Regions from separate parts of the Kitasatospora sp. NPDC030952 genome, predicted to be linked through region 3. Evidence: riboswitches for the same ligand, from Rfam matches in the RefSeq annotation. Region 3 holds a riboswitch; each other region holds the start of a gene.
What was found. A riboswitch is a leader RNA that binds a small molecule or an ion and turns the genes downstream of it on or off. The one in region 3 is predicted to bind S-adenosylmethionine.
Positions count from the first base shown of each region.

Region 1 (10,113 bases), on a different contig from region 3:
CGCCCGGCCTTGCCGAGCTGGTCCGGGCCGCCCAGGGCGGCGACCAACTCGCGGTCGGCCGGCTGCTGGACCTGGTCTCCCCGTACGTCCGCCGGCTCTGCGGCCCGATCGCCCTGGAGGACGGCGCGGACGCGACCCAGGAGGCGCTCATCGTGGTCTTCCGCAAGCTGCGCCAACTGGAGGAACCGGCCGCCCTGTTCGGCTGGGTGCGGGCCATCGCCGTCCGGGAGGCGGTGCGGTACGCCACCCGGGCGGCGCGCTCGCGGCCCGCCGAACTCGGCGAGGTGCCCGCGCCCGGCGACCCCCAACTCGGCGCGGACATCCGCGACGTGCTGTCCCGGCTCTCCCCCGAGCACCGCGCGGTGCTGCTGATGCGCGACCTGGAGGGCCTCGACGAACGACAGACCGCGGCGCTGCTCGCGGTCGCTCCCGGGACGGTCAAGTCCCGGCTGTCCCGGGCCCGGCTCAGTTTCCGAAAGGCGTGGCACCAGTGACCGACACCCCGACGCCGCAGGAGCCGCAGATGCCCCAGATGCCTCCGGTGCCGCTAGAGCCGAAGGAGCCGAAGGAGCCGCAGGAGCCCCAGGAGCCCCAATGGCCCGTCGCCGACTTCGACCCGGTCCGGCGGCTGCACGTGATCGCCGCGACCGCGCCCGGAGCGGCGCGGATCGGCGAGACCGTCCTGGACGCGCCGTTCGAACAGGTCTGGGCGCTCGCCCAGGACCTGGAGCGCACGATGCCGCTGTGGATCCCGGACGTCCGCACGGTACGGCTCTCCGCTTCCGGGCCGGCCGACGACGCGCTGCTCCGAACCGCCTCGCTACAGGCCCGGATCCACGGCCACTCCCGCCTCCGGGCCACCTTCGGCATCGACCTCGCCCCCGGCTGGTGCCTGATGCAGAGCCGCCTGGTCCTCGGCGGGATGGCGGCCCGCCCGGAGTCCGGCCGCACCACCCGCTTCGCCTTCCTCGGCGGCCTTCGCTTCCCCGGGGCGCGCCTGCTCGCCCCCGCGCTGCGCCCGTTCACCGGGGACCCGCTGGCCCGGTTCGCCGCCCTCCTGGACGAGGAGGCCGGGGCGTAACACCCACCACGACCACCGGACCGGCCCTCGGCTTCCACCTGCTGGTCGGCCGTGGACAGGATGCCGTTGACGACGCCGTCCACGTTCCGGCCGCGGGTCGATGCCCGAAGGTCGTGAGGCCGTGCGATCCGACCCGGCATTCCAGGCCCTGTCCGCTCGCTCCGCCGCGCCTCCCAAGGGAGTTGCCGATGGCCCCCTTACCTTGGGGCATGCGCATTCTTGCTGCCTCCGCGGTCGCCGCGACGGTGATCCTCACCTGGGTGGGAACCGCCGTCCTCCCCGCAGCCGCCCTCCCCACTACGACCCGTCCCACCGTGGCCCGTCCCGTCGCCGGTCCGGACCGTCCGGACCGCTCGCTCCTGCCGTCCGCCCGCCCGGGCACCGCACCGGAGGCCGCCGCGTCCCTGCGGGCGGCGCGCGGGCCGCGGTCGGTGGCCTGGCTGTACGGTTCGGAGGTCCGCCGGCTCCCCACCGAGGAGCGCGTGGTCGCGCTGACGTTCAACGCGGCCTGGGACGAGACCGGGCTGGACACCGTCCTCAAGGTGCTGCGACAGCAGCAGGCGCCGGCCACGTTCTTCCCGACGGGCCAGTTCGCCGAGCGCCACCCCACCGCGGTCCGGTCGATGGTGGCGGCCGGGCACGGTGTCGCCAACCACTCCTACAGCCACCCGCCGTTCGCCGCCCTGACCGGCCAGGAGCGCCGGGAGGAGGTCGAACGCGCCGACCGGGCGATCCGCGCCGCCGCCGGTGCGGAGCCGCTGCCGTTCTTCCGCTTCCCCTACGGCGACACCACCCCGGGGCAGATCGCCGAGGTCAACGCCCTCGGCTTCGCGGACGTCGAGTGGACCACCGACACCAACGGCTACCTCGGCACCGCCGGCGGCATGACCGTGCAGAAGGCCGTCAAGCGGGCCCTGGACGAGCTCGCGCCGGGTGAGATCGTGCAGATGCACATCGGTTCGCTCGACGGCCAGGGCCCGGTGCTCGACGCGCAGGCGCTGCCGCAGATCATCGACGCCGTGCACGCCCGGGGCTACCGCATCGTGGACCTCCGCACCCTCCTGAACGCCCCGGCCCCGTAGCGCCGCCGGGCCGGTCGCGGCCACCGTCCCACGACCGGCCCCGCTCCGGCTCACCCCGCCGGCCTGCTCCGTCCCACCACCGGCCCCTGCTCCCGCTCACCCCGCCCCCGCAGCGGGCGGGAGCACCTGGACGTCGGCGGCCCGGAGGAACGCGAGCCGGTGGTTGAAGCGGATGGTGTAGTAGGTGTCCTGACCGACCACCAGGGTCCGGTCGTTCGGCACGCTCCCGTTGATGGTGCGTTGCTGGAAGAAGTCGGCGGGCCGGGGCGTGCCGTCCACCGCGACGTACGCCTGACCGGCGGCGATGGACGCCCGCAGCGGCACCACCGGAAGCGGCTCGATGCCCGGGTACGGGGCGTACGCGGACGCCTCGGGGTAGGCACGGCCGTACACCGGGACCGTCTCCAGCCCCGGTCTCGGTGCGAGCAGCGTTCGAGCGACCGTTCCTCCCCCGGGACCGGACGGTGCGGCGGGCCACCGGTCGCGGCGGGTCCGGCGGCCGCCCGGGTCGAGGAACCAGCACTTCTGCCCGTCGTACCAGATCGCCGTCCAGTCCCCCGTCCGGTCGGCGACCACGTAGCTGGCGCCGGTGACCGCCGTGTCGCTCCAGTCGTCGAGCGCGGCGCTCCCCCCGTTGACCAGCGGGGCGTCGGCGGACGGTCCCGTGTGCAGCCGGACGATGGTGCGCGGCTCGCCGTTCGCGCCCGGTGCGCCCGGTGCGGGCGGTGTGGGCGGTGCGCCTGGTGCGCCCGGTGCGGACGGTCGGCCGGTCTCCTCGGTGGCCGAGGCGATGGTCACGGTGTCGCCAGGGCGCGGCGGACCCTGGTCGGGGCTCGTCGGGAGCGCCGCGCCGAGCAACTCCAGGTAGTGGTCCCAGTCCCAGAAGGGGCCCGGGTCCGTGTGCATGCCGGACACCGCCTCCTGGGTCGGCGCCGGAACCTCCTCGTGGCCGATGACGTGCTGCCGGTCCAGCGGGATCCCGAACCGCTCCGCCAGGTAGCGCACCAGCTCCGCGGAGGAGCGGTACAGCTGCTCCGAGTACCAGGTCGGGCGGTCGGTGGGGAGCGCGAAGCCCTCGTGCTCGATCCCGATGCTGTGCATGTTGACGGTCTTGTTGCCCGAGTGCCAGGCGATGTCCCGCGTGCGCACCAGCTGCACGACATGGCCGTCGGAGGCGCGCACGAGGTAGTGCGCGCTGACCTGCTCGCGCGGGTCCTGGAAGGTGTCCACCGCCGAGGTGTAGCTGCCCTCGGTGTCGTGCACCACGATGTGGTGGATCCGCAGACCGTCCGCCGGCCGGTCGACCGGGTTGTAATTGCCGTACGAGGAAGGGTCCTTGGGATCGATCAGCGCGTACGCGGCGGGCACGAACTCGCAGTCGAGGTGTTCGGGGCACTCGGCGGCCGGCCCGGTGGCTCGGCGCGACGGCGGTCGGGGCCGGTCCGGCGGCACGAGGTCCGGGTCGGCGGCCAGTCGCATCCGGGCACCCTCGGCGGTGGTCCGGGCCGCGCCCGTGCGCAGGGTCTCGAACACCCGGTCCGCGAGCAGGCGGCCGTCGTCGCCGCCGTCCGCTCCCCCGCCGGCCGGGGCGCCCCTCCCGAAGGCCGTCACCGCCCCGTACCAGTCGCCCGGCCCGCCACCTGCCGGGCCCGCGCCGGCACGCCGGTACGACGCCAACAGGGCGGCGCCGCCGCGGAGGTTCTGCAGGGTGTCGCGCCTCAACTCCTCGGCCGGGCGGCCGATCAGCGCGGCCGCGGCGCGCAGCGTGTGCAGCGCGGGCGAGTCCTTGCCCCGGGCTGCCGCGAGGTCGGCGTCGGTCAGGCCCAGGACCCCGTAGTTCCCCGTGGTGCTCGGCCTGCCCTGGTGGGACTCCCAGCGGCTCTCCTGGTAGGCCAGCGCCAGGAGCACTCCCACCGGAACTCCGAACTCCGCTGCCGCCGAGGCGAATTGCTCCTGCAATCGGATCTGTCGGCCGTCGCCCGGCGCTTCGAGGGCCGCGCCCGATGCGACCTGCGGGGCCGTGCAGACGGCGGCGAGCAAAGCGGACAGGACGCCCAGGACGGGTCTCACGATGACAGCCACCACTCCGGTTTCAGCGGACCCTGAAGCTGCACAGCACGTCGTAGTGCTCGCCGCCCGGGCCCAGGACGAGGGTCTGATGGGCGCAGTCCGCCCGGTCGTGCGGTCGGTTCTGCGGGCGAGGACACCCGGCGTGCCGGCTCCGACCGGGCGCCGGGGGCTGACCTCACCCGCGCTCCGGTGGCCCCCAGAGTTCTAACACGCGACCGCGCCCCGCAGAGGTCCGCGGCGTCCCCGCGTGTCGGTCCTGGACGGCCGCCCCGGTGGGCCGTTCGGTCGCCTGCCGTGTCGGGTCGGCGGGGGCGGGCGCGCTCGCCGCACTGGCTGTGGAGGATGGCCGCCATGACGATCGCGCTCCCCTCACCCGTCCGCGCCGCGGGTGCCGTCCTCGCCGCCCTCGCCCTGGTCGCCTGCCCCGCCACCGCCGGGAGCGCCGCCGGCGCCTACCGCCCCGCCCGGACGGCATCGGCCTGGCTGCCCTGGTGGGGCGGGGAGGCCGCCCTGGAGGACGCGCTGCAGCACGCCTCCCGACTCCACACCGTCAGCCCCTTCTGGTACGAGGCCAGCTCCGACACCGCCATCGGCGGCTACTCCGGCGCGGGCGACCGGCGCACCGTGGACCGGCTGCACCAGAAGCGGATCAAGGTCGTGCCCACCGTCATCGAGACCCCCGACGCCACGGCCATGGCAGAACTCCTGGAAGACCCGGCCCGCCGCGCCGCCCACGTCGACGCGCTCATGGAGATCGCCGGGAGCGCCGGGTACGACGGCCTCGACCTGGACTACGAGCGCATGGCCGAGACCGGTGACGAAGGGCTGCGGGAGCGGGTGCGGATCGGCTACAACGCCCTGACCGGCGAACTCTGCGCCCGCCTGCACGCCCGGAACCAGCAGTGCGTCATCACGGTGATGCCCCGCACCCACGACAGCGGAGGAGCCTACGACTACGCGCACCTGGGCCGGGTCGCCGACCGGATCCGCATCATGGGCTACAACCTCCACGACGCGACGGACGAGCCGGGGCCGCTGTCCTCGCTCGCCTGGTACGAGGAGTTCCTCGACTACGCGACCGCCGTCGCGCCCCGCGGAAAGCTGGAGGTCGCCCTGCCCGCCTACGGCTGGGACTGGACCCTCGGCTCCGCCGAACGCGCCAAGCACGTGACCCAGACGGAGGCCGAAGCGCTGCGGCAGGACCGCGGGGCCGACTACGTGTTCGACGAAGTCTCCGGCACACCGCACTTCGGCTACACCGACGGCGGCGGCGCGAAGCACGAGGTCTGGTACCAGGACGCCAGGGGCGCCGCCGCCCACGTCGCGGTGGCGCGGAAGCACGGCGTGCGGAACACCGGCCTCTGGGCGCTGGGGTTCGAGCGGCCCGACCTGTGGACGGCGCTGGCGCAGCCGTAGGCGTAACCGTGGCCGTGGCCGTAGCCGCTGCGGTCCGGTCGGCCCCCGGGTGGCGCTTCGCCCGCTGGGTGGCGAAGGCCGTCCGGTGTGTCCCCGGCCGCGCTCCGGAGCGGCGCGCCCATACTGCGGCAATGACCGTTCACCAGGGCGTGTTCGCACGCCGTCCGCTGCTCAAGGCCGCCGGACTCGCGCTGCCCCAGGTGCTCGGTGCGGGTACGACCGCCGGCGCCGCACGGGCCCTCCCGCCGGCTCCGGGCAGGACGGGGGCCGATGCGCCGGGCGGGACCGGCCGACCGCGCGAGCCCCAGCAGTCGGTGCACGCCGGGCCGATGACGATGGCACTGACCTTCGACGACGGCCCGGGCCCGTTCGCCACCACCGCCATCCTCGCGGTCCTGCGGCAGTACGGCGTGACCGCGACGTTCTTCATGCTCGGCGCCAACGTCGAGAAGTATCCGCAGGTGGCCCGCCAGGTCGCCGAGGAGGGCCACCGCATCGGCAACCACAGCTGGTCCCATCCGCGCTTCGACGGCCTGTCCGCGGCTGCGATCAGGACGGAGATCGCACGCACCGGCGACCTCCTCGCCGCCACCACCGGCCGCCGTCCGGTCCTGTTCCGGGCCCCCGGCGGCCATTTCACCCCGGCCTGCCTGGCCGTCTGCGCCGACCTCGGACTGCTCCCGGTCTCCTGGTCCGTCGACCCCGAGGACTGGTCGAACCCCGGCACCGAGGTGATCGTGGACCGGGTGCTCACCGAGGCCCGGACCGGCTCGATCGTCCTCAACCACGACGGCTGCCTCACACCCGAGTTCGTCCCGGCCCCGGGCGGACCGGCCGACCGCTCCCAGACCGCCGAAGCCGTCCACCGCTACCTGCCACGGCTCCGCACGGCCGGCTACCGGTTCACCGTCCCCGGCGACTCCTGACGCCCGCCTGAGCTCCGCGACGGAGCGGTGCACCGCGGTACCGGACCACGGCGCACCGTCACAGGTCGCCCCGTCGCAGGTCGCAGGCCGGCAGATCAGGGGCGGCGCAGCGCCTCGCTCAGCTGGCCGGCCGCCTCCACCACCGCCTGGGAGAGGCGGGCGCCGGGGTGCCGGGTGAGCCGTTCGATCGGCCCCGAGACGGAGACGGCGGCCACCACCCGCCCGCCCGGTCCGCGGACGGGTGCGGCGACGGAGGCGACGCCGGGCTCGCGTTCGCCGACGGCCTGGGCCCAGCCCCGGCGCCGGACCCCGCTGAGGGCGGTGGCGGTGAAGCGGGCGCCCTGGAGCCCCCGGTGGAGGCGCTCGGGCTCCTCCCAGGCGAGCAGCACCTGGGCGGCGGACCCGGCCTTCATCGGCAGGGCCAGGCCGACCGGAACGGTGTCGCGCAGGCCGAAGAGCCGCTCGGCCGCCGCCACGCAGACCCGGACCTCGCCCTGCCGGCGGTAGAGCTGGGCGGTCTCGCCGGTGACGTCGCGCAGTTGGGTGAGGATCGGGCCGGCGGCGGTCAGCAGGTGGTCCTCACCCGCGGCCACCGACAGCTCGGTGAGCCGCGGCCCGAGGACGAACCGGCCCTGCAGGTCACGCCCGAGCAGGCGGTGGTGTTCCAGTGCGACGGCGATCCGGTGGGCGGTCGGCCGGGCCAGGCCGGTGGCGTCGACCAGGCCGGCCAGGGTGGCCGGTCCGGCCTCCAGGGTGCCGAGGATCGAGGTGATCTTGTCGAGCACGCCGACACCGCTCGTGTTCTCCATGGACGGGTACTCCAGTCTCAGATCCCGTGGCCGTGGGTGGGTTCGGCTCACGGGCGCTCCGGTGGGGATGGGAGCGGGGCGGTCAGCGAGGACGGGCCTGCGAAGCGGGCCGAATGCCTGCGCCGGACACGAGATGGGTACGCGAAAGGGCCGGGGCGGGAAGCGCCCGGACGAAGGACAGCACAGAGAGCACCGTGTCTCCTCATCTTCCCCGCGCCACGTTGGCGACAGGCCGGAGTTGGCACTGACCCCGGACGGCACGGCGCGTACTTCGGACGCCGGGTCGGACGGGGAGTTGCCGGGGCTTCGTAGGGCCGGTCCCTCCACCCCTCTGGATGATTCGCGGAGAACGATACAAGATTTCCCGGGCGTCCCGCCAAACCTTTCCCGCACCTCCACACCCGGAACCCCCGGGACCGCACTCGGAACCCCAGGACCGAACCCCCAGGACCGACACGCCGGGAACGGCGGGACCGGCCGCGCCGGGAACACCGGGAACCTTCGGACCGGCCGCGCCGACGGCCAGCGCCTCCCGGAGCGCAGCGAGCGGCCCGTGACCGCCCGGGACGGTCGGCGGGGCGCCCGGGGCGCCCGGGGCGCGGAAGAATACGACGGGTGACCAGCACTCAGCCGCTTCCCCGGGGCCTCACCGCCCTGATCCCCGACGCCCGCGCCAGGGCCACGCCCGGCGAACGGGCCGCCTCCCAACTCCTGCACCTGCGCGAGGCGACCGTGCCGGTGCCGGTCCTCGCCGCGGCCGCCGAACTGATCGCCCCTCAGCTGCAGGACCCCGACCCGGCCACCCGCGCGGTCGCCACCGCCGTGCACACCCGCCTGCTCTCCGCCATCGAGGATGCCGCGCCGGGCCGGTAGACCCCGCCAGGCCCGGTGACCGCCACCCGACCGAGCGACACCGGCCTCCGAAACCCGCCGGACCGGGGAGTTCAGGCCCGGGCGCCCGAGGCGCGCCGGACGGTGAGCATGTCCTGGGTGTGGCCGATCGCGTAGCTGCCGTCGGGCTGGGCGAAGTGCTCCCGGACGTAGGCGGTGAGGGCGGCCCGGGTGGGGCGGGGGTCCAGGGTGGCGAGGTCGGCGACGTTGACCATGAACTCGGCGACGTCGACGGCCTCGGCGAGGTGGGGCGTGCGGTAGTGGAGGTCGAGGGTCTCCAAGGCGTAGCTGTGGGCCGGGTGGTGGGCGCGCAGGCCGTCGAGGAGAGCGCTCAGGTCGTAGCGCACGCCGGTGAAGTGGGCGGCCATCCTCATGCAGGGGCTCTCGGGGTTCTGCAGGACGACCAGCAGGGTGTCGCCGGGGGCCGTCCACTCGATGGCGCGGGTGACGGTGGGGAGCCAGTCGGGCTCCGGGACGTAGTAGAGCACGTGGGAGAGGTGGACCAGGTCGGCCGGCTCGGACGGCTCGGCGCGGTCCAGCGGTTCGGGGAGGACGACGGCGCCCGGGCAGGCGGCGCCGAGCTTCTCCCGCATGGCGGCGCTCGGTTCCACGGCGATCGTGCGGTCGAAGTACCGGGCCAGGTGGGCGGTGGTGCGGCCGTCGCCGGCGCCGAGGTCCAGCAGGACCCGGCGGTGCGGGAGACCGGTGGCGACCTCGGTCAGCCGGGCGTGGGTCCGGGGCTTCTCGTCGGTGCCGGCGAGGAAGAGGTCGAAGGCCCGCCGGTAGTCGGTGCCGGAGGTGTCCAGCACGCGGACCGGATCGGTGTCGTCCGCCAACTGTTCCATCTGGTGGCCCTCCTGGGGATCGATACGGCTGGGCGCGGATTCGGATGGGCGCCCATTGCAGCCCGCCGCCTCGGTCATCGGGCGCAGGCACGTTCCTGCCCGCATGTTGCGCATACATCAGATTGACTGCCCGTCGTCAATTCACCGAAGGACAATGTCACCTAGTGGGGTGGTTAGCTTTCGTTTTTCCGTAGGTAGTCGAACCGATCCACGATCTCGCGCCTGGTACGAATACGGAACGACAGGAAATGACGACTGAAAAATCCGGAACGGGCGGGGGAGTTGGTACGGATGACGACCAGAATGACGGCGAGGACGGAGACCCGGACGGTCGCCGTGGCCGGGGTCGAGTTCGGCTGGGGCAGTTCCGGCAAGCTGAGCGCGGTGCTGTCCGCCCTCCGGGGCCGCGACGGCGACCGGCTGAGATTCATCGGGCTGGCCTCGGGGCTGGGCAGGCCGGTGCTCGCCGAGCACCCGGTGGAGCGCTGGTTCGACCTGCCGGAGCACCGGTCGGCGGAGGAACTGGTCCGGATCGTCCGGACGCAGCGCGTGCAGGCGGCGCTGGTGGTGCTGGACGGCGGCCTGGCGAAGGCGCTTCGGGCCTGCGGGGTCCCGGTGGTGTTCGTGGACAGCCTGCCGTTCCTCTGGACGGACGGCGACCGCCCCGACCTCCCGTTGGACACCGAGGTCTACTGCGCCCAGCGGTGCGTGGCCCTGCCGCCGGAGGGTGCCCGGGTGCTGGCCGATGTCCACCGGCTCCGCTGGGTGGACGCCGTGATCGCCGACGGCGGAGCCGCCCGCGGCAGCCCGCCGACACCCCACCCCCGGCGCGCCCTGCTCAGCCTCGGCGGGCTGCGCGCGCCCCAACTCACCGACTGGGCCAGCTATCCCCAGCTCGTGCTGCCCGCGGCCCTGGAGGCGCTCACCGCGAGCGGGGTCACCGAGGTGCACATCGCGGGCAATCTGCCCGCCTGGCTGGCCGCGCAGCTGGTG
Region 1 covers NZ_JBVIFM010000008.1:267,135-277,247, forward strand. Annotated here, with positions in the region: gene ACZ47G_RS17175 (RNA polymerase sigma factor) at 1-494, shown strand, start outside; gene ACZ47G_RS17180 (SRPBCC family protein) at 524-1,081, shown strand; gene ACZ47G_RS17185 (polysaccharide deacetylase family protein) at 1,291-2,163, shown strand; gene ACZ47G_RS17190 (N-acetylmuramoyl-L-alanine amidase) at 2,260-4,077, opposite strand; gene ACZ47G_RS17195 (glycosyl hydrolase family 18 protein) at 4,585-5,649, shown strand; gene ACZ47G_RS17200 (polysaccharide deacetylase family protein) at 5,781-6,575, shown strand; gene ACZ47G_RS17205 (IclR family transcriptional regulator) at 6,671-7,384, opposite strand; SAM riboswitch class I at 7,584-7,726, opposite strand; gene ACZ47G_RS17210 (hypothetical protein) at 8,000-8,257, shown strand; gene ACZ47G_RS17215 (class I SAM-dependent methyltransferase) at 8,329-9,120, opposite strand; gene ACZ47G_RS17220 (hydroxymethylcytosylglucuronate/cytosylglucuronate synthase) at 9,412-10,113, shown strand, end outside.
Region 1: another riboswitch for S-adenosylmethionine. It lies ahead of ACZ47G_RS17205 (IclR family transcriptional regulator); the one in region 3 lies ahead of thrC (threonine synthase).

Region 2 (10,113 bases), on a different contig from region 3:
TCTGCTGCTCGTACAGGCTGATCGGGCAGCCGACGTGGGTGCAGATCTTGGAGTAGGCGAGGATGCCCTCGAAGCCCAGCTCCTTGGACTTGTCGTCCTTGATGTCATCCGGCGCGATGCGCACCAGCATCAGGGCGTCCTTGGCGATCCGCTGCTGGAAGTCCTCGTCGTGGGTGGTCAGACCCTCCGGCATCGCGAAGGTCAGCGAGCCGATCACGAGGTCCTCGGGCTTCATCGGCTGCATGGTGCTCATGTTGACGAGCTGCAGCGGCTTGGCCGGAGTGGCTTCCTTCCAGCCCGTCTCCTGGAGCTTCTTCTCCGGCAGCGGGCCCAGGTCGCGGAGCAGGACCACGCCGGAGAGCGGGACCAGCGCCATCGACCCGATGAGGGTGTTGCGGATCATCTTGCGGCGACCGAAGCCGGACTCGGCGGCACCGGTCTTGAACTGCTCGATGACGTCGTTGCGGACCTCGTCGGAGGCCTCGATCGGGTGACGCTCGGCCGGCAGCTCGACGTCCGACATCAGGGTGCGGGCCCAGTGGACCGCGCCCGCGCCGATCATGAACAGCGCGACGCCCAGGGTCAGGCCCAGCGCGAAGTTCAGCGCGCTGACGTGACCCAGCGGGAAGATGTAGACGATCTTGTCCGGGTCGATGGCCACGTACGAGGCGATGAAGCCGACGGTGGCGAGCATCGAGACCACGAACATCAGCGAGACCTGACGCTCGGCCCGCTGGGCGGCCCGCTCGTCGATGTCGGTGCGACGGGGCTCGTGGGCCGGCAGGCCCGGGTCGGCGAACGGGTTGCCGTGGTCGGCCACCTCGCCGGCGGAGCCGTGCGGCTCCGGGAGCTTCTCTTCTGACATGTCGTGGCTCATGACTTCTTGGCCTTGGTGGTGTGGGCGGCGACCCAGATCGCGACCGCGATGAGCGTGCCGAGGCCGAAGATCCAGCCGAACAGGCCCTCGGTCACCGGACCGAGGCTGCCGAGGGTGAGACCGCCGGGGTTGGGCTCATCGTTGGTGGTGTGGCGAACGAAGGCCACGATCTGCTTCTTCTGCTCCTCGGGCATGGTGCTGTCCGGGAACGACGGCATGTTCTGCGGGCCGGTCTGCATGGCCTCGTAGATGTGCTTGGCGTCCACGCCCTCCAGCGACGGGGCGTACTTGCCCTTGGTCAGGGCACCGCCCTGACCGGCGAAGTTGTGGCACTGGGCACAGTTGGTGCGGAACAGCTCGCCACCCTTGGAGATGTCGTCAGGGTCGGTCGAGGTGTACTGCTTCGCGTCCGGGGCGATCGGGCCGGGGCCGAGCGACTGGACGAACGCGGCGAGCTGGTCGATCTCGCCCTGGGTGTAGATGGCCTTCTTGCGCGGCACCTGGGCACCGGGCTGCTGGGCCGGCATGCGGCCGGTGCCGACCTGGAAGTCGACGGCGGCGGAGCCCACGCCGACCAGGCTCGGCCCGTCACTGCTGCCCTGGCCGTTCAGGCCGTGGCAGGAGGAGCAGCCGACGGCGAAGAGCTTCTTGCCCTCATCGATCGCGAGCGACTGCGCGGCGACGTCGGCCTGCGCCTTGTCGGCGGGCGCGAACATGCCGTACAGCCCCCCGGTTGCCGCCAGGGCGAGAAGTAGGACGACCAGCGCCGCCAATGGGTGGCGCCGTCGTGCGGAGAGCTTTTTCACGGAATAACCCCGGTGTCAGGATCTGGTCGACTGGTGGGTGCACCCGGCTGCCGGTCTGGCCGGCACGAGGCTGCCTGTCCAAGGCTGCGCGCGCGGTCGGTCGGTGGGAGCGTCGGCACCGGCAGAAGCGGCCCGTCGCCGGTGAGGGCGGGGGCCGCAGCCGGTGGCCAGCGACCTGATCAGCTGGTTACTTGATCAGGTAGATGGTCGCGAACAGGCCGATCCACACGACGTCGACGAAGTGCCAGTAGTAGGACACGACGATCGCGGCGGTGGCCTGCTCGTGCGTGAAGCGCTTGGCTGCGTACGTCCGTCCGAGGACCAGCAGGAAGGCGATCAGACCACCCGTCACGTGCAGACCGTGGAAGCCGGTGGTCAGGTAGAACACCGTGCCGTACGGGTCGGAGGACAGCGAGAGGCCGTCGTTCTTGACCAGCTCGGTGTACTCGTAGACCTGGCCGCCGATGAAGATCGCGCCCATGAAGAACGTGAGGATGAACCAACCGCGGAGCTTCTTCACGTCACCGCGCTCGGCGGCGAACACGCCGAGCTGGCAGGTGAGCGAGGAGAGCACCAGGACGGTGGTGTTGATCGAGGAGAACGTCACGTTGAGGGCGTGCGCCTTCTCGGCCCAGAACTCGGCTCCCTTGACGGAGCGGAGCGTGAAGTACATCGCGAAGAGGGCCGCGAAGAACATCAGCTCGGAACTGAGCCAGACGATCGTTCCGACGCTGACCATGTTCGGTCGATTGACCGATCCGTGCGCGTGCCCGGTTTCTGTTGCTGTTGCTGTCGCCACGACGGACATTATGTCGGTCCCTTATTCCGTCTTCACGTCGGGGGGTGTCCCTCGGAGTGTCCGGTGCGTGCGGTATGCCCGCTTGGGGGCCGACGGGGTGTCCGGACGGGGGCCGAGCAGCGGCGTGTCCCTTTTCTGACGGTTCCTCGGAACGGCCCGCTACCCCGTTGCCCGGCGCGTCGTTGCCCGGTCGGCGCAGCGTCGGATTGTAGGGGAGAGAGAGGCGGCATCGGCCGTCCGGGTGGACCTGGCCGACCCGGGTGACGGGCCGTCCTCCGGGCGGGTGAGTCGTGGGCGCGGCGGCTTGAGGGGGAACGTGCGCGAGGGGGACCGGCGACGGGTGAAACGGGGGTAGCATCCGGATCAGGTGAACGTGGTCCGGATCACACTTGAGGGAGCAGGGCCCATGGCGTACACGACCGACGAGACGCTCACCGTCCTCGTCTACAGCGACGACCGCAACACCCGCGAGCAGGTGCTGACGGCACTCGGCCGTCGGCCCGCCGAGGATCTTCCGGAGCTGTCCTACCTCGAGTGCGCGACCACCCCCGCGGTGATCAAGGCGCTGGAGAAGGGCGGCATCGACCTCTGCGTGCTGGACGGCGAGGCGGTGCCGGCCGGCGGCCTCGGCCTCGGGCGCCAGCTCAAGGACGAGATCTACGGCTGCCCGCCGGTGCTGGTGCTGATCGGCCGGCCGCAGGACTCCTGGCTCGCGGCCTGGAGCCGGGCCGACGCCGCGATCTCCCACCCGGTGGACCCGGTGGCGCTGGCCGAGGCGGTCGCCACCCTGCTGCGGGCGCGGGTGGCTAAGCGGGCCCCGGCCACGCGTTGAACAGTGCCGTCTCAGTACTAGAGAAGACGGGGCCGTAGGGACCCCGCCGCTCGATAGGCTGGCCCCATCCGTACGGACGTCCCCCGAGCGGGGAACCGACAACAGCTGGAGTCAGCCATGGTGAACGTGAACCCTGCGAACGGTGGTACCGACCCCGCGCAGGTGGTCCGCACCTGGCCGGACCTCCTGGCGGCGCTGTTGAAGGGGGAGGACCTCGACCGCTCGTCCACCGCGTGGGCGATGGACCGGATCATGAGCGGCGAGGCGTCCCCCGTCCAGGTGGCCGGGTTCATGGTGGCGCTTCGGGCCAAGGGCGAGACGGTCGACGAGGTCGCCGGCCTGGTGGACGCGATGTACGAGCACGCCGAGCCGCTGGAGATCCCCGGCCCGGCGGTCGACATCGTCGGCACCGGCGGGGACCGGGCGAAGACCGTCAACATCTCGACCATGTCGGCGATCGTCGCGGCGGCGGCCGGGGCCAAGGTGGTCAAGCACGGCAACCGGGCCGCCTCCTCGTCCAGCGGGTCCTCGGACGTGCTGGAGAAGCTCGGGGTGGCGCTGGACCTCTCCTCCCGGCGGGTGGCCGAGGTGGCCGAGGAGGTCGGGCTCACCTTCTGCTTCGCGGCGAAGTTCCACCCCTCGATGCGGCACGCCGCCACCGCGCGGCGCGACCTCGGGGTGCCCACCGCGTTCAACATCCTCGGCCCGCTGACCAACCCGGCGAAGGTCACCTCGCACGCCATCGGCTGCTTCGACACCCGGCTGTCCGGGCTGATCGCCGGGGTGCTCGCCCGGCGCGGGGCGACGGCGCTGGTGTTCCGCGGCGACGACGGGCTGGACGAACTGACCATCACCACCACCTCGCGGGTCTGGGTGGTGCGCGACGGGGGGGTCACCGAGACCACCTTCGACCCGCGGGACGTCGGCATCGAACTGGTCGGCATCGAGGCGCTGCGCGGGGCTGACGCCGCGTACAACGCCGAGGTGGCGCGCCGGCTGCTGGCCGGGGAGCGCGGGCCGGTGCGGGACGCCGTCCTGCTGAACACCGCGGCGGCGCTGGTCGCGCTCGACCTGGGCGACGCGCCGCTGGCCGAGCAGCTCGCGGCGGGCATGGCGCGGGCGGCCGAGGCGATCGACTCGGGCCGGGCGCAGGACCTGCTGCGGCGTTGGTCGGAGGCCACCAGCCGGATCTGAGGCGGCAGTTGAGGGCCCGTGCCGGTTCGTCGGCACGGGCCCTTCGCATGCGCCCGAGCCGATGCGCCCGAGTCGATGCGCCCCGAGCCGATGTGCCCGAGTCGATGCGCCCCGAGCCGAAGGGGCGCGCCGGTGCCGAAAGTCGAGGAGCGACAAGCGAGGTACGAGCGCCGGAGCGACGAGCGTCGGCGCCGGGTCGGAGCGCCCCGGAGGCGAGCGGGCGAGAGCACTGTCCGGATGGTGGATGGCCGTTTGACCGTCCGACGTACCCGACCTAGAGTCTTCGCCAGGTCATGAGTGACAGCGTCAAGCCCCAGCTTGCTGTCCGGCAACCCTCCGTCCGTGGCGGGGTGCCCTGGGTGAGGACCGGGTCGCCGGGCACGCCGTCCGCGCGACAAGCGCGGACACCGGACGACGAGTACTCCCGGGGTCCCTTACCCCGTGAAGGAGTGCATCCTCATGTCCCTCGCTCTCGAAACCGCCGCCCCGCTCGCCGTCCTCGGCCACGACGTCCAGGTGCCGCTGGCCAGCGGTGCGAAGGTCGGCTACGCGGCGCTCGACTACGCGGCCAGCGCGCCGGCGCTCCAGCGGGTGTGGGACGACGTCGCCGCCTACGCGCCGTACTACGGCAGCGTGCACCGCGGGGCCGGGTACCTCTCGCAGCTGTCCACCGACCTGTTCGAGCAGAGCCGACGGACCGTCGCCGAGTTCCTCGACCTGCGCGAGGGCGACCAGGTGGTCTTCACCCGCGCCACCACCGACTCGCTCAACCTGCTGGCCGCCGCCGTGCCGGCCGGCACCCGGGTGTTCGCCTTCGAGACCGAGCACCACGCCTCGCTGCTGCCCTGGGCGCACGCCGGGCTGGAGGTCGGTTACCTGCGGGCGCCGCGCTCGCGGGCCGAGGCGGTGGAGGCGCTGGAGGCCGCGCTGGCCGCCGCGCCCGAGGGCCCCAAGCTGCTGTGCGTCACCGGCGCCTCCAATGTGACCGGCGAGCTGTGGCCGGTCGCCGAGCTGACCGCGACCGCGCACCGGTACGGCGCCCGGGTGGTGCTGGACGCCGCCCAACTGGCCCCGCACCACCGGGTCTCGGTGCGCGAGCTGGGCGTCGACTGGATCGCCTTCTCCGGCCACAAGCTGTACGCGCCGTTCGGCGCCGGGGTGCTGGCCGGGCGGGCCGACTGGCTGGACGCGGCCGAGCCGTACCTGGCCGGCGGCGGGGCGACCCGGACGGTGGCCCGGGAGCTGGACGGCTCGGTGGCGGTCCAGTGGCACACCGGCCCGGCCCGGCACGAGGCCGGCTCGCCCAACGTGATCGGTGCCTACGCGATCGCCTCGGCCTGTCGGGCGCTCACCGAGGCCGGCTTCGACGCGTTGGAGGCCCGGGAGCGGCAGCTGGTCGACCGGCTGACGGCCGGGCTGGCGGAGATCCCGGAGGTCCGGGTGCTGAACCTGTTCGGCGTCGGCTCGGCCCGGGTGGGCGTGCTGTCCTTCGTCGTCCGGGGCTGGAACAGCTCGCACTTCTCGGCCGCGCTGTCCGCCGAGTACGGCATCGGGGTGCGCGACGGGCTGTTCTGCGCCCACCCGCTGGTGCGGACCCTCCTCGGGGACGAGGACGTCGCTCCGTCCGAGTGCGGGGCGCCCGAGCCCTCGCTGCCGGGCGAGCGCAGCCTGAACGCGATCCGGGTGAGCTTCGGGGCGGGCACGCCGGACGAGCACGTGGAGCGCTTCCTGACCGCCGTCCGCGAGCTGGTCACCGACGGCGCGGCGTGGAACTACCGCAACGAGGGCGGCCGTTGCGTCGCCGACAGCCGACGCGAGGGCTGAGGGGTACGGGCGGACCGCTACTCGTCCAGGCCGAGGGCGAAGGCCGCTTCCAGGTCGTGCTGGGAGTAGGTGCGGAAGGCGATCTGGGTCTCGGTGTGGGCCACACCCGGGACCTTGTTGAGCCGGCCCGGGATGACCTCGGCCAGGTCGTCGTGACGGCGCACCCGGACCATCGCCACCAGGTCGTAGCCACCGGTCACCGAGTACACCTCGCTGACCCCCTCGATCGCGGCGATGGCCTCGGCGATCTCCGGGATGCGGTCGACACTGGTCTTGATCAGGACGATGGCAGTGATCACTGTGCGGGCTCCTTCATGGGGTGCGGCCAGCGTATCGGGCCTCAGCCGGGCCGTCTCGGGGGGTGTCCGACCACGGTGCAGGCGTACAGGAAGCCGGCCGAGAAGCCGATCACGTGCACCAGGTAGGCCACCCCGGGCCCGGCCGAGTGCACCGACCACCACTGCAGGGCGAACCACAGGCCGAGCACCAGCCAGGCCGGGAAGCGCAGCGGGAGGAAGAGGAGCAGCGGGACCAGGGTGGTCACCCGGGCCCGCGGGTGGAAGCGCAGGTAGGCGCCGAGGACGGCGGAGATCGCGCCCGAGGCGCCGATCAGGACCCGGGTGGAGTCCGGCGAGTGGGCCTCGGCGAGCGCGAAGCCGTACGCGGCCAGGCTGCCGGCGGCCAGGTAGAAGAGGAGGTACCTGGCCCGTCCGACCCGGCGTTCGACGGTGGGGCCGAAGACGTGGAGGAAGAGCAGGTTGCCCAGCAGGTGCAGCCAGCCGGCGTGCAGGAAGAGGCCGGTGAGGGCGGACACGGCGGGGTGCTTGCCCGGGGTGGGGGCGGCGGGGCAGCCGGGGACCGGGTCGGGGGCCTCGGCCAGCTGCTCGGCGGTGAGCGGGTGACCGGTCAGCAGTTCGGCGGGGACGGCTCCCCAGCGCTGCTCGTAGCGCTGCTCGGCGCAGATCCGGGCCTGGCTGGTGCCGTACAGCGGGTTGACGCCGGCCGCCGGGCCGAGCAGGAAGACCAGGGTGTTGACCGCGATCAGGGCGTAGGTGACCGCCGGGGCGGCCACCGCCGGGCGGCCGTCCCGGGCGTCGGTGTGGCCGGGGGTCGCGAGCGCCATGCGGCCAAGCATCCCTCCGGGCGCGGCAGGTGACACGGCGGTTTACGGCAGGTGGACTACCGGTCCGTCCGGTGGGCCGGAACGGGCTCCGGTCGTCTCGGCTGACCGGTGGTCCTGATGGTTGCCCCAGGCAATAGGCTTGGGCCGGGCAATCCCGCCTCCCGCCGCCGACGCCGGGGCTCCGGGGGGAGCGCCTAGCCCACCCAGGGAACCAGCCGAGAGGATCCCCGATGACCGTCCCCGCCCTGACCGCCGAGACGCGCTGGCGCTGCACGCTGTGCGGCAACCTCACCCGCTTCGACGTGACCCGCACCGCGCGGGTGACCGAGTTCCTGCACTTCGACCTGGCCGGCGAGTCCAAGGTCGAGGAGACCGAGGTGCACAGCGAGGCGATCGAGTCGGTGCGCTGCCGCTGGTGCAACGCGGTGGACCAGGTCGAGCTGGTGGCCCGCCCGGGCGCCGAGGGTGCGGAGGCCCCCGCCGCGCAGGGCTGACCCCTCCGGTGCGGCGGGCGGTGCGCGACGCGGCCGTCCACCGCACGGGACAATACAGACAAGACGCACGGAGCGTGACGACAGGGGCGGCCGCGGCCGCACCCGCTGGACCAGGATCGGAGCCGAGGACGTGGTGGACGCAGCGAGGGAGCCCGGCGAACCGCAGGGGCTTCAGCCCGCTGCGCAGGCACCGCAGCCGGCCGCCGGGACGGTCCCGTCCGAGACCCCCGCCCCGGGTGCCGCGGCGGAGCGTACGGCTGAGAAGCTGGACCGGCCGCTGCCCGAGGGCGTGCGCCGGCGGGTGGTCGGGCTGGCCTCGGACGCGCTGGGCGGGCTGCCGCCCGGGGAACTGCCGCAGAGCCTGCGTCAGTACGCCAAGTTCACCCCCGCGCGGCGGGCCAAGTACGCGGCCACCGCGCTGGCGGCGGCGCTGGAGTCCGAGCCGGCCTTCCGGGTGCGGATAGCGGAGCGGCTGCGGCTGGGCCAGCCGGACCTGGTGAAGGCGCTGGAGTCGGGCACCGTCCCCGGCGCCGCCGATCCGATGGACGTCGCGGCCGCCGCCTACCTGGTGCGGTCGGCGGGCTGGAGCCGGCTGGTCGCCGAGGCCGGCGAGGAGGCCGAGCGGGCCGGCGCCGAGGACGCGGTGGCGGAGGCCTCCCGGCTGGTGGAGAAGCTGCAGGCCGAGCTGGCCGAGGTGCGGGCCGCCGCCCGGGCGGACCTGGACCGCCAGCGCGCGGAGTTCGAGGGCGTCCGGCGGGAGGCCGAGTCGCTGCGCAAGAAGGTGCGGTCGCTGGAGAGCGACACCCGCCGGGCGCAGGCCGAGACCCGGCGGGTGGCCGGCGAGCTGGAGGCCGCCAGGGCGCAGGCCGCGGGCGAGCGCAGTGCGGCCGAGAGCGAGGCGCGGCGGCTGCGGCACCGGGTGTCCGAGCTGGAGAACGCGGCCGAGCAGGGCCGCCGCTCGGCCCGGGAGGGGCGCAGCGTCGAGGACATGCGGCTGCGGCTGCTGCTGGACACCGTGCTGCAGTCGGCTCAGGGGCTGCAGCGCGAGCTGGCGCTGCCGGTCTCCCAGATCCGCCCGGCGGACCTGGTGGAGGCGGTGGTGCCGGGGGCGGCCTCGCCGCACGACGTGGCCCGGCGCGGCCTGGCCGACGACGACCCGGCGCTGCTGGACCAGCTGCTGGCGATCCCCCAGGTGCACCTGGTGGTGGACGGCTACAACGTGACCAAGACCGGGTACCCGACGTTGCCGCTGGAGCAGCAGCGGATCCGGCTGCTGGGCGGGCTGGCGATGCTGGCCCAGCGCACCCAGGCGGAGGTCACCTGTGTGTTCGACGGGCAGGACCTGGACGTCCCGGTCATCATGGCGCCACCGCGCGGGGTGCGGGTACGGTTCAGTCGGACCGGCGAGACCGCGGACGAGTTGATCCGCCGTCTGGTCCGGGCCGAGCCGCAGGGCCGTCCGGTGGTGGTGGTCTCCACCGACCGGGAGGTCGCGGACGGCGTGCGGAAGGCGGGCGCGCGCCCGGTGGCCTCGGTGCTGCTGCTGAACCGGCTGGCCCGGCCCTGACCAGCGGCCCGGGCGGCGTGACAGCAGGTCAGTGCCGTCGTCGGGCAGGTGTGCGGATCCGGTGAAGTCAGTGCGAGAACCGGAGTTCACGCCTTCGGGGGAGTGGCAAAACGGGTAGATCTTCACTAGGGTCTGGCGTCAAACCTATTTTCCGGTATCTCACCCGAACAGGTGAGTCCGTTGGAAGAAGGAGCGGGTCCCTTGGCCTCCCACCGCCGTCCCAAGCAGCCGAGCCGCGCGCGGGTCTCCGTGCTCACCGCGGCCGCTGCGACCGCGGTCGCCCTCTCCGCCCAGGTGGCCGCGCACGCCGCGCCGCAGCCGAACACCAGCGACGTCAAGGCGCAGATCGACCAGCTCCAGCAGGAGCAGGAGCAGGCGGCGGAGAAGTACAACGGCGCCAAGGAGCGCGCGGACCAGCTCCGCAAGCAGGCCGACCAGCTGCAGGACCAGGTGGCCCGCAGCCAGGACCAGATGAGCCAGCTGCAGACCGGCCTGGCCCAGGTCGCCGGCGAGCAGTACCGCACCGGCGGGATCGACCCGTCCGTCCAGCTGATGCTCTCCTCGGACCCGTCGGGCTACCTGGAGAAGGCGTCGAGC
Region 2 covers NZ_JBVIFM010000019.1:30,073-40,185, forward strand. Annotated here, with positions in the region: gene qcrA (cytochrome bc1 complex Rieske iron-sulfur subunit) at 1-865, opposite strand, end outside; gene qcrC (cytochrome bc1 complex diheme cytochrome c subunit) at 874-1,683, opposite strand; gene ctaE (aa3-type cytochrome oxidase subunit III) at 1,871-2,491, opposite strand; gene ACZ47G_RS28345 (response regulator) at 2,889-3,314, shown strand; gene trpD (anthranilate phosphoribosyltransferase) at 3,432-4,508, shown strand; SAM riboswitch class IV at 4,798-4,915, shown strand; gene ACZ47G_RS28355 (aminotransferase class V-fold PLP-dependent enzyme) at 4,968-6,332, shown strand; gene ACZ47G_RS28360 (Lrp/AsnC ligand binding domain-containing protein) at 6,350-6,631, opposite strand; gene ACZ47G_RS28365 (rhomboid family intramembrane serine protease) at 6,673-7,455, opposite strand; gene ACZ47G_RS28370 (hypothetical protein) at 7,686-7,949, shown strand; gene ACZ47G_RS28375 (NYN domain-containing protein) at 8,215-9,516, shown strand; gene ACZ47G_RS28380 (C40 family peptidase) at 9,718-10,113, shown strand, end outside.
Region 2: another riboswitch for S-adenosylmethionine. It lies ahead of ACZ47G_RS28355 (aminotransferase class V-fold PLP-dependent enzyme); the one in region 3 lies ahead of thrC (threonine synthase).

Region 3 (10,113 bases):
ATCTTGGAGTTGGCGATGAGGATGTACGGGTCCTCGAAGGTCGCCTCCATCCGCTCCAGGTCGGTGGCGAAGTAGGCGGAGATGTAGCCCTTGTCGAAGCGCATGCCCTCGGTGAGCTCGAGCTCCAGACCGAAGGTGTTGCTCTCCTCGACGGTGATGACGCCTTCCTTGCCGACCTTGTCCATCGCCTCGGCGATGAGCTCGCCGATCTGGGTGTCGGCGGCGGAGATGGAGGCGGTGGAGGCGATCTGCTCCTTGGTCTCCACGTCGGTGGCCTGGGCCAGCAGCTGGTCCGAGACGGCCGCGACGGCCTTCTCGATGCCGCGCTTCAGGGCCATCGGGTTGGCGCCGGCGGCGACGTTGCGCAGACCCTCGCGAACCAGGGCCTGGGCGAGCACGGTGGCGGTGGTGGTGCCGTCACCCGCGACGTCGTCGGTCTTCTTGGCGACCTCCTTGACGAGCTCCGCGCCGATCTTCTCGTAGGGGTCCTCGAGCTCGATCTCCTTGGCGATGGAGACACCGTCGTTGGTGATCGTGGGGGCGCCCCACTTCTTCTCCAGCACGACGTTGCGACCCTTGGGGCCGAGCGTGACCTTCACCGCGTCGGCGAGCTGGTTCATGCCACGCTCAAGGCCGCGGCGAGCTTCCTCATCAAAGGCGATGATCTTGGCCATCAGAAGTGGTCCTCCGGGACACGGTCGACTGCTCGGACCAAGGGGTGCCCGCGACGGACGGCCCTGGTGTGCGGAGGTCCATTCCCCTACCGCCCCCGGGGGCCTCACCGACCCGGTCCGCTGTCACTCTCACACTGTGAGTGCTAACGCCAATGATTAGCACTCCGGGTGGTCGAGTGCAAGCCCAATCCACAACCCGCGAGCCGTCGTCCGGGCCGGCGCGGGTACGCGAACGGGCCCGTACGACGTGTGTCGTACGGGCCCGTCGAGAAGCAGGAGGTCCACCAGTAGTGGGCCGTGCCGAGCTCCTGGAGTCGGAAGGGGTCAGACCGCCGCGCGGACCATGTCCGCCTGCGGGCCCTTCTGTCCCTGGGAGATCTCGAACTCGACCCGCTGGCCCTCCTCGAGGGTGCGGTAGCCGTCCATCTGGATCGCGCTGTAGTGGACGAAGACGTCCGCACCACCGTCGACCGCGATGAAGCCGTAGCCCTTCTCCGCGTTGAACCACTTGACGGTGCCCTGAGCCATTCCGAACTCCCCTTGTGCTGTGCTGGCCCTTCACGGGCCCGCAGGTAGCGGGCCCGGGTCTGGTTTTGAAGGCCGGCCCGGGGAACCCCCCCTGAGCGCAGCCGTGCACGCCGCAACCCTCCGCACGGGGGCGCCGGACGGCTTCCGTGAGCGGGTGATTACGTCGACCGCCGCTGAATGTATCCGGACCGACGCCCTCTGCAACAGGGTCAACCACCGGGAATTCCGTAGCCCTGCCAAGAGACAAGAGCGAACAAACCGGGAGGAAATCGGCATTGCACGCCGGACATAGCGGACGAATTACTCAAATGCCTGCAGGAATTCTGACATCTGCCTGACATGTTTCCCGACCCGGCACCCAGGCCGGTCTCAGCGGCCGGACGACCTCCGGCGACGCACCCCGTCCGCCGGGAGCGGAGCCCTGTTCCCAGCAGAGCCACACTCTACTCCGACTCGACCCGGAATATTCCCGCCGAAATACGCGCGACCGCCCGCACATACGGGGAATCGAATTCCGTACGTGCGGGCGGCGCGGAAAAGGGCGGGGCGGCTCAGCAGCCGCCGGCCACCGCCGGAATGATCGAGACGCCGGCACCGTCCTTGATCTCGGTCGCCAGGCCCTCGGCGAAGCGCACGTCGTCGTCGTTCACGTACACGTTGACGAAACGGCGCAGCTTGCCGGTGTCGTCCAGGATCCGGGCCGAGATGCCGGCGTGGTTGCGCTCCAGGTCGGCGATGACCTCGGCCAGGGTGGCCCCCTCGGCGGTGACCTCGGCCGCGCCGCCGGTGTAGGTGCGCAGGATGGTGGGGATGCGGACGTTGGCGCTCATGACTCTCCTTGCGGGGTGGGGGGCGGTTCAGGCGGACGCGAGGCCGGCGGCGCGGAAGGCGTCCAGGGTCGGGCGGATCACGGCGGTCATCCCGGCCTCGGAGACGGCGTCCAGCGTCTTCAGGCCGTCGCCGGTGTTGATCGCGACGGTCTCCTTGGCCGGATCCAGCTGACCGGTCTCGACCAGCTTCTTCAGCACGCCGACGGTCACCCCGCCCGCGGTCTCGGCGAAGATCCCCTCGGTGCGGGCCAGCAGCCGGATCGCCGCCACCACCTCCGCGTCCGTGACGTCCTCGACCGCACCGCCGGTGCGGCGGGCGATGTCCAGCACGTACGGGCCGTCCGCCGGGTTGCCGATCGCCAGCGACTTGGCGATGGTGTCCGGCTTCACCGGCTTGATCACGTCCCGCCCGGCCTTGAAGGCCGCCGACACCGGCGAGCAGCCCTCCGCCTGGGCGCCGAAGATCCGGTACGGCCGGTCCTCGACCAGGCCCAGCTTGATCAGCTCCTGCAGCCCCTTGTCGATCTTCGTCAGCTGGGAGCCCGAGGCGATCGGGATGACGATCTGCTCCGGCAGCCGCCAGCCGAGCTGCTCGCAGATCTCGTACGCCAGCGTCTTGGAGCCCTCGCCGTAGTACGGCCGCAGATTGACGTTCACGAAGCCCCAGCCCTCGCCGGCCTGGTCCCCGATCAGCTCCGAGCAGAAGCGGTTCACGTCGTCGTAGTTGCCCTCGATGCCGACCAGCTCGCCGCCGTACACCCCGGCCATCACGACCTTGCCCTGCTCCAGGTCGTGCGGGATGAACACGCAGGACCGGAACCCGGCCCGGGCCGCCGCCGCGCCCACCGCACCGGCCAGGTTGCCGGTGGAGGAGCAGGACAGCGTGGTGTAGCCGAACGCCCGGGCCGCCTCGATCGCACACGCGACCACCCGGTCCTTGAACGAGTGGGTCGGGTTGCCGGAGTCATCCTTGATGTGCAGCTGCGCGGTGAACCCGAGCTCCCGGCCCAGGTTGTCCGCCTTCACCAGCGGGGTCCAGCCGGGGTTCAGGTTGGGCTTCGAAGCGACGTCGGCCGGCACCGGCAGCAGCGGCGCGTAGCGCCAGATGGACGCGGGGCCGGACTCGATCCGCTTGCGCAGCTCCTCGGCGCGCTCGCCGCCGAACTCGTACGCGATCTCCAGCGGCCCGAAGCACTCCAGGCAGGCGAAGCTGGGGCCGAGCGGGAAGCGGGTTCCGCACTCGCGACACGACAGCGCGGCGGCGGGGCCGAGGTCGACGGAAACAGGTGCGGCAATGTCGATAGCCATGATGGCGGAGGCCTCTCTCCTCATCTTCCCCGTGGCGCGGGCGCGCCACAGGCCGGAATTGGCACCTGTCCCGCCGGGGCCTGTCGACGACAGCCGAGCGAGAAGGTTGCCGGGACGTCAACGGGCCGTTCCCTCAGTCCCTCTGGATGAGCTTGTGAAGTTATGGTTCAGCGGCGACCCCGGCGTGCGAAGGTCCGACCGCTGTACGAAGACTGTATCCGAAGGCGTCAACCTCGAACGGGACCGTCCGCCACGCGAGATGGCCCGTTCCACCTATCCCGCCGAGGAGAGTCACCGTGCCCGCCGAACCGACCCCCGCGCTCCTCCCACAGGCGGCGTCCTGGCTCCGCCGCCGCTCGTGGAGCGCGGCCGAGCGGCCGGTGCACACCCTGCTGGAGGCCAAACAGCGCACCGGCCGCACCGTCAGCGTCGTCCTCCCGGCGCTCGACGAGGAGGCCACCGTCGGCGACATCGTCCGCACCGTCCGCCGCGAGCTGATGGAGCGGGTGCCCCTGGTCGACGAACTCGTCGTGGTGGACTCCGGCTCCACCGACGCCACCGCCGCCGTCGCCGCCGAGGCCGGCGCCCGGGTGGAACACCGCGACCGGATCCTCCCCCGGCTGCCCGCGGTCCCCGGCAAGGGCGAGGTGCTCTGGCGCTCCCTGCTGGTCACCCGCGGCGACATCGTCTGCTTCGTCGACGCCGACCTGCGGGAGTTCGACCCGGCCTTCGTCTCCGGCATCGTCGGCCCGCTGCTGACCGACGAGTCCATCCAGCTGGTCAAGGCCATGTACGACCGCCCGCTGGAGACGGACAGCGGAGCGGTCGTCCCGGCCGGCGGCGGCCGGGTCACCGAACTCGTCGCCCGACCCCTCCTCAACCTCCACTGGCCCGAGCTCGCCGGATTCGTCCAGCCGCTCGGCGGCGAGTACGCGGCCCGCCGCTCACTCCTCGAACGGCTGCCCTTCCCCACCGGCTACGGCGTCGAACTCGGCCTGCTGGTCGACGCCCTGGACCTGGTCGGCCTGGACGCCCTCGCCCAGGTCGACGTCGGCGTCCGGCACCACCGCCACCAGGACAGCCAGGCCCTCGGCCGGATGGCCGCCACCATCTACCGCACCGCCCTCGAACGCCTCGACCGCACCCACCGCCTCAAGGCCTCCGCCGACCTCGTCCACCCCCACCTCACCCAGTTCAGCCGCGCCCCGGAGACCCTCCCCCAGCCTTCGGCCGGGGGGACCCCGATCTTCACCGCCCACACCCACCCCGTGACGGCCCTGGAGCGCCCCCCGATGCACACCCTCCCCGAATACGCGATCCGGCACTGAAACGTTTGCGGCCCCGACCCCCCGGCAACATCCCAACCATGGGCGATCTCACGACCGAACGTTCGAGTGCGACCGGAACCGCCCCCGTCTTGGTGGCCTCCAACCGGGGACCGGTGTCCTTCAGCACCGCCGACGACGGCACACTGACCCTGCGCCGCGGCGGCGGCGGCCTGGTCTCCGGCCTCTCCGCGATCGACGACCCCACCGCCGTCTGGGTCTGCGCCGCACTGAGTGACGCCGACCGCAGAGCGGCCCGGGAGGCCCCCGACGGCCGCCTCGACCTCGCCGGGCACGAGGTCGGCGGCCAGGCCGTACGGATGCTCGACATCGACCGGGAGACGTTCGCCCACGCCTACAACGGCGTCGCCAACTCCACCCTCTGGTTCGTCCACCACCTGCTCTACGCGACCCCCACCGCGCCCTCCTTCGACGCCGGCTTCCGCGCCGAATGGGCCGCCTACCAGGCCTACAACACCGCCTTCGCGAACGCGCTGGCCGCCGAAGCCGCCCCGGACGCCGCGGTCCTGGTGCAGGACTACCACCTCTCCCTCACCCCGGCCCTGCTCCGGCAGGCCCGCCCCGACCTGCGGATCGGCCACTTCTCCCACACCCCCTGGGCCCCGCCCGAGTACTACCGGATGCTCCCCGACGACGTCGCCCGGGCCGTCCTGACCGGCATCCTCGGCGCCGACCGGGCCGGCTTCCTCACCGAACGCTGGGCCCGCGCCTTCGCCGCCTGCTGCGAGGACCTCCTCGGCGCCGTGTTCGACCCCGCCGCCCTCACCGTCACCCACGAGGGCCGCACCACCCACCTCGGCGTCCACGCCCTCGGCGCCGACGCCGACTTCCTCCGCGAGCGCGCCCACCGCCCCGACGTGGACGACCGCCTCGCCGCGCTGCGCGCCGCCGTCGGCGACCGCCGCACCATCGTCCGGGTCGACCGCACCGAGCTGAGCAAGAACATCGTCCGCGGCCTCCAGGCCTACCGGCACCTGCTCCGCACCCGCCCCGAGTGGCACGACCGGGTGGTCCACATCGCCTTCGCCTACCCGTCCCGCACCGACCTCGCCGAGTACCGCGACTACACCGCCGAGGTCGAACGCCTCGCCGCCGCCATCAACGCCGAGTTCGCCACCCCCACCTGGCAGCCGCTGATCCTGCACGTCAACGACGACTTCCCGCGTTCCCTGGCCGCCTACCGGCTCGCCGACGTGGCACTCGTCAACCCGATCCGGGACGGCATGAACCTGGTCGCCAAGGAAGTCCCCGTGGTCTCCGACCAGGGCTGCGCCCTCGTCCTGTCCCGGGAGGCCGGCGCCCACGCCGAACTCGGGGACGACGCCCTCACCGTCAACCCCTACGACGTGATCGCCACCGCCGAGGCCCTGCACACCGGTCTCACCATGAGCCCGGAGGAGCGCGCCGACCGCACCAAGCGCCTGGCCGCCGCGGCCACCGCGCTCCCCCCGCAGCAGTGGTTCCTGGACCAGCTCAACGCCCTCGGCCGGCTCGACGCCCGCTGAGGGCTCTCACCGGGCGTCGAGGGCCTCCCTCAACGCCCGGTGAGAGCCTCCCCCAGGGCCGTCAACAACTCCACCACGCCCTCGGGCCCGTCGACCACCAGATCCGCCCGGTCGGCGAGCTCGCGCACCGGCGCGTCCCCCACCGCCCCGGCGCACACCAACAGCCCGGCCAGTCCCTGCCCCCGCAGCTTCTCCACCGCCGCGAAGGCCGCCACGTCCCCCAGGTCGTCCCCCGCGTACAGCACGGAACGGGCGCCGCGCTCCCGCAGGAACCCGGTCAGCGCCGCCCCCTTGTCCACCCCCGGCGGCCGCAGCTCCAGCACCAGCCGCCCGGGCTCCACCACCAGCCCGTACGCGGCCGCCAACTCCCCCACCGGCACCCGCAACAGCTCCAGCGCCCGCTCCGGCTCGGCCGTCCGCCGGGTGTGCACCGCCACCGAGCGCCCCTTGTCCTCCACCCACGTCCCCTCGGGCGCCCCCACCCGCTGCAACACCTCGGGCAACGCCGCCCGCACCCCGGCCACCCCGGGATGCACCTCCGGCGCCGTCACCACACCCCGCTCCCAGCGCTCGGCCCCGTAGTGCCCCAGCACCACCAGGCCCGGCACCCCGGCGAACCCCCCGTACTCCGCCGCCAACGCCGCCGGCCGCCCCGTCACCACCACCACGGCGACCCCCGCCGAGGCCAACCCCCGCAACGCCCCCACCACCCCCGGATGCGCCCGCGCCCGCGAGGGATCCGCCACGATCGGCGCCAACGTCCCGTCGAAGTCCAGCGCCACCACCGCGCCCTCCGGCGCCGCCAGAATCGCCCGCAGCCCATCCCGCCCGGCTTCAGTGGCCGGCACACCCATCTCGTCAAGACCCATACCGAGCCCCCTACCCACCCCCGGCGGCGGCACCCCCCTCAACGCGCCCCGCGCCGCCCCTCCCGGACCCGCCGCAACCGATTCACCAGCACCGGAGCGAAGGCCAACGCCTCCTCCCGGTCCAGCAACCCGTTCAACAGCTGGTAGTACCGGGTGGACGAGAGCCCCAGCTCCTCCCGGATCGCCCGCTCCTTGGCTCCCGCCGTCCGCCACTGCCGCCCCTCCAGCGCCAGCACCGCGCGGTCCCGCTCACTCAGCTCACCCACGACAACACCTCCTCGCTACGAAGTGTCATCCTCGCCCGCACCCCCGACACACTCTGCCCCCCGCCCCGGCGCCCCCGCCCGGCTAGCGTCACCCCCATGACCACGCCGAGCTTCACCGTCCACATCCCCACCGCCGACCTCGACCCCGAGCCGCTCGACCCGTCCCAGATCGTCTCCGGCACCCCCGAGGTCACCGGGAAGGTCCTCGCCGAGTCCCCCGACGGCCGCCAGCTGCGCGGCCTCTGGCAGATCACCCCGGGCGTGGTCACCGACGTCGAGGCCGACGAGATGTTCGTGGTGCTGAGCGGCCGGGCCACCATCGAGATCGAGGGCGGCCCGACCCTGACCGTCGGACCCGGCGACTGCGCCGTCCTGCGCGAGGGCGACCGCACCACCTGGACGGTCCACGAGACCCTCCGCAAGGCCTACGCGATCACCCTCCCCTGAGCAGGTCCCCTCCCGGGTCCTACTGCTTGCGGACCCGGGCCGCCTCCTTCATCGCCGCGTCCTGCAGCCCGCCGAGCACCTGCTTCGGGTCCCCGGTCACCGCCTGCCCGATCCCCGCCTTGATCCGGTTGCTGACCTCGCCCCAGGCCGGGTCCCCGAACGGGTAGAAGCTGGCGTTGGTCAGCCCGACCGCGAACTGCTTGAGGTCCGCGTGCTTGGGGTCCGCGGACATCTGGTTGAAGGCGTCCTGGGTCACCGGCAGCAGGTTGTACTGCTCGTCGAACTTCAGCTGGTAGTCCTTCGTGTAGACGAAGGACAGGAACTTCTTGATCTCGTTCTTGTGCCCGTTGGCCTTGAAGGCCATCATCCAGTCCGCGACGCCGAGGCTCCCGGTCTTCCCCACGCCGTCCTTCTTCGGGATCGGCGCCGTCCCGAAGTCGATCTTCCCCGCGGACGCCATCCGCAGCAGCGTCGGGTGCCCGTTGAGCATCGCGACCTTCCCGGAGGCGAAGTCCTGGAACACCGGCGTGCGGTTCATCTTGCCCGGGTCCGGGTACGTCAGCCCGGTGCCGACCAGGTTGGTCTTCAGCCAGTTGAAGGTCGCCTGGTTCTGGTCGCTGTCGATGGTGTAGTTGCCGACGTCGTCGGAGAGCGAGCCGCCCCCGCTCAGCGTCCACAGCATCGACTCGGCCGGCGCCTCCTCCGGCCCCAGCGGGAGCCCGTACGGGGTCACCCCCGGCACCTTGGCCTTGATCTTCTCGGCCGCCGCCCGCAGCTCGTTCCAGGTGGTCGGCGGCTGCGAGATCCCCGCCTGCCGGAAGACCGCCTTGTTGTAGAAGAGCACCCGCGAGGAGGAGACGAAGGGGATGCCGTACTGGGTGCCCAGCACCTGTCCGGCGTGCGCGAAGTTGTCCATGAACTTGGCCTGGGTGTCCATGGAGAGCACGTCCGCGGCCGGGTACAGCCGGTCCGCCGCGACCTGTTCGGCGAAGCCGCCGGTCTGCAGCAGGTCGGGCGACTTCCCGGCCGCGATCATGTCGTCGACCTTCTGGCCGATGTCGGTCCAGCTGTCGACCTCGACCTGGACCTTGATGCCGGGGTTGGCGGCCTCGAAGGCCTTGGAGACCTCGTCCCAGTAGTGCTTGGAGCTGGTCTCGCTGTTCTCCCCGTAGTCGGCGGCGACCAGTTTGAGCGTGACCGGCCCGTCGCCCTGCCCGCTGCACGCGCTGACCGTGGTGAGCACCAGTGCTCCGGCCAGCGCCGTTCCGAGCACACGGAGGGAAACGTGGGCGCGCCTGTCCAACGCGGGTACCGCCTTCAAAAAGAACTACAGCCGGACGAGGGAATCCGGCAGGGGGGAGCGCCACACTGCCAAACCGCTCCACCACTGGTCCACACCACTCGCCCCCGCCCGTCGAGTAGTTACCGAAGTGCCCCGGTTCGTTGCACGATGCGCAACAACGGGCGAACGAAGGCCCTCGACCGGACCGCTCGACGCAAAGCCCCGCACACCCCCCGCAGCCGAGACAAAGCTCACCCAGTATGGACCAGACCAATCCGACAACTGGACTAGACCTCTTCGACCCGACCAAGGGAAACTGTCCTCCGTGAAGCACGTCATCGCACTCGATGTAGGCGGCACCGGCATGAAGGCCGCGCTGCTCGCCCAGGACGGCTCCGTGCTGTTCGAAGCACGCCGACCGACCGGGCGGGAACACGGCACCGACGCCGTGGTCGCCGCCATCCTCGACTTCGCCGCCGACCTCGCCGACGAGGGCCGCGCCCGCTTCGGCCTCGCCCCGCTGGCGGCCGGCGTGGCGGTGCCCGGCACGATCGACGAGAAGAACGGGATCGCGGTCTTCTCCGCCAACCTCGGCTGGCGCGACCTCCCGCTGCGCAAGCTGCTCGGCGAGCGCCTGGCCGACACCGCCGGAGGTGCCCGCGGCGCCGCGATGCCGGTGGCGCTCGGCCACGACGTGCGCTCCGGCGGCCTCGCCGAGGGCCGGCTGGGCGCGGGCCGCGGCGTCGACCGCTTCCTGTTCATCGCCCTGGGCACCGGCATCGCCGGCGCCATCGGCATCGACGGCCGGATCGAGGCCGGCGCGCACGGCTACGGCGGCGAGATCGGCCACGTGGTGGTCCGCCCCGGCGGGCCGAAGTGCGGCTGCGGCGCCCGCGGCTGCCTGGAGACGCTGGCCTCCGCCTCCGCCGTCTCCCGTGCCTGGGCCGAGGCCAGCGGCGACCCCGACGCCGACGCGGCATCCTGCGCCGCCGCGGTGGACGCCGGGGACGACCGCGCCCGCGCGGTCTGGCAGACCGCGGTCGACGCCCTGGCCGACG
Region 3 covers NZ_JBVIFM010000009.1:460-10,572, reverse strand. Annotated here, with positions in the region: gene groL (chaperonin GroEL) at 1-674, opposite strand, end outside; gene ACZ47G_RS17445 (cold-shock protein) at 999-1,202, opposite strand; gene ACZ47G_RS17440 (MoaD/ThiS family protein) at 1,754-2,032, opposite strand; gene thrC (threonine synthase) at 2,060-3,340, opposite strand; SAM riboswitch class I at 3,358-3,493, opposite strand; gene ACZ47G_RS17430 (glucosyl-3-phosphoglycerate synthase) at 3,637-4,668, shown strand; gene ACZ47G_RS17425 (alpha,alpha-trehalose-phosphate synthase (UDP-forming)) at 4,707-6,191, shown strand; gene otsB (trehalose-phosphatase) at 6,221-7,045, opposite strand; gene ACZ47G_RS17415 (DUF3263 domain-containing protein) at 7,099-7,326, opposite strand; gene ACZ47G_RS17410 (cupin domain-containing protein) at 7,423-7,773, shown strand; gene ACZ47G_RS17405 (extracellular solute-binding protein) at 7,793-9,046, opposite strand; gene ACZ47G_RS17400 (ROK family protein) at 9,381-10,113, shown strand, end outside.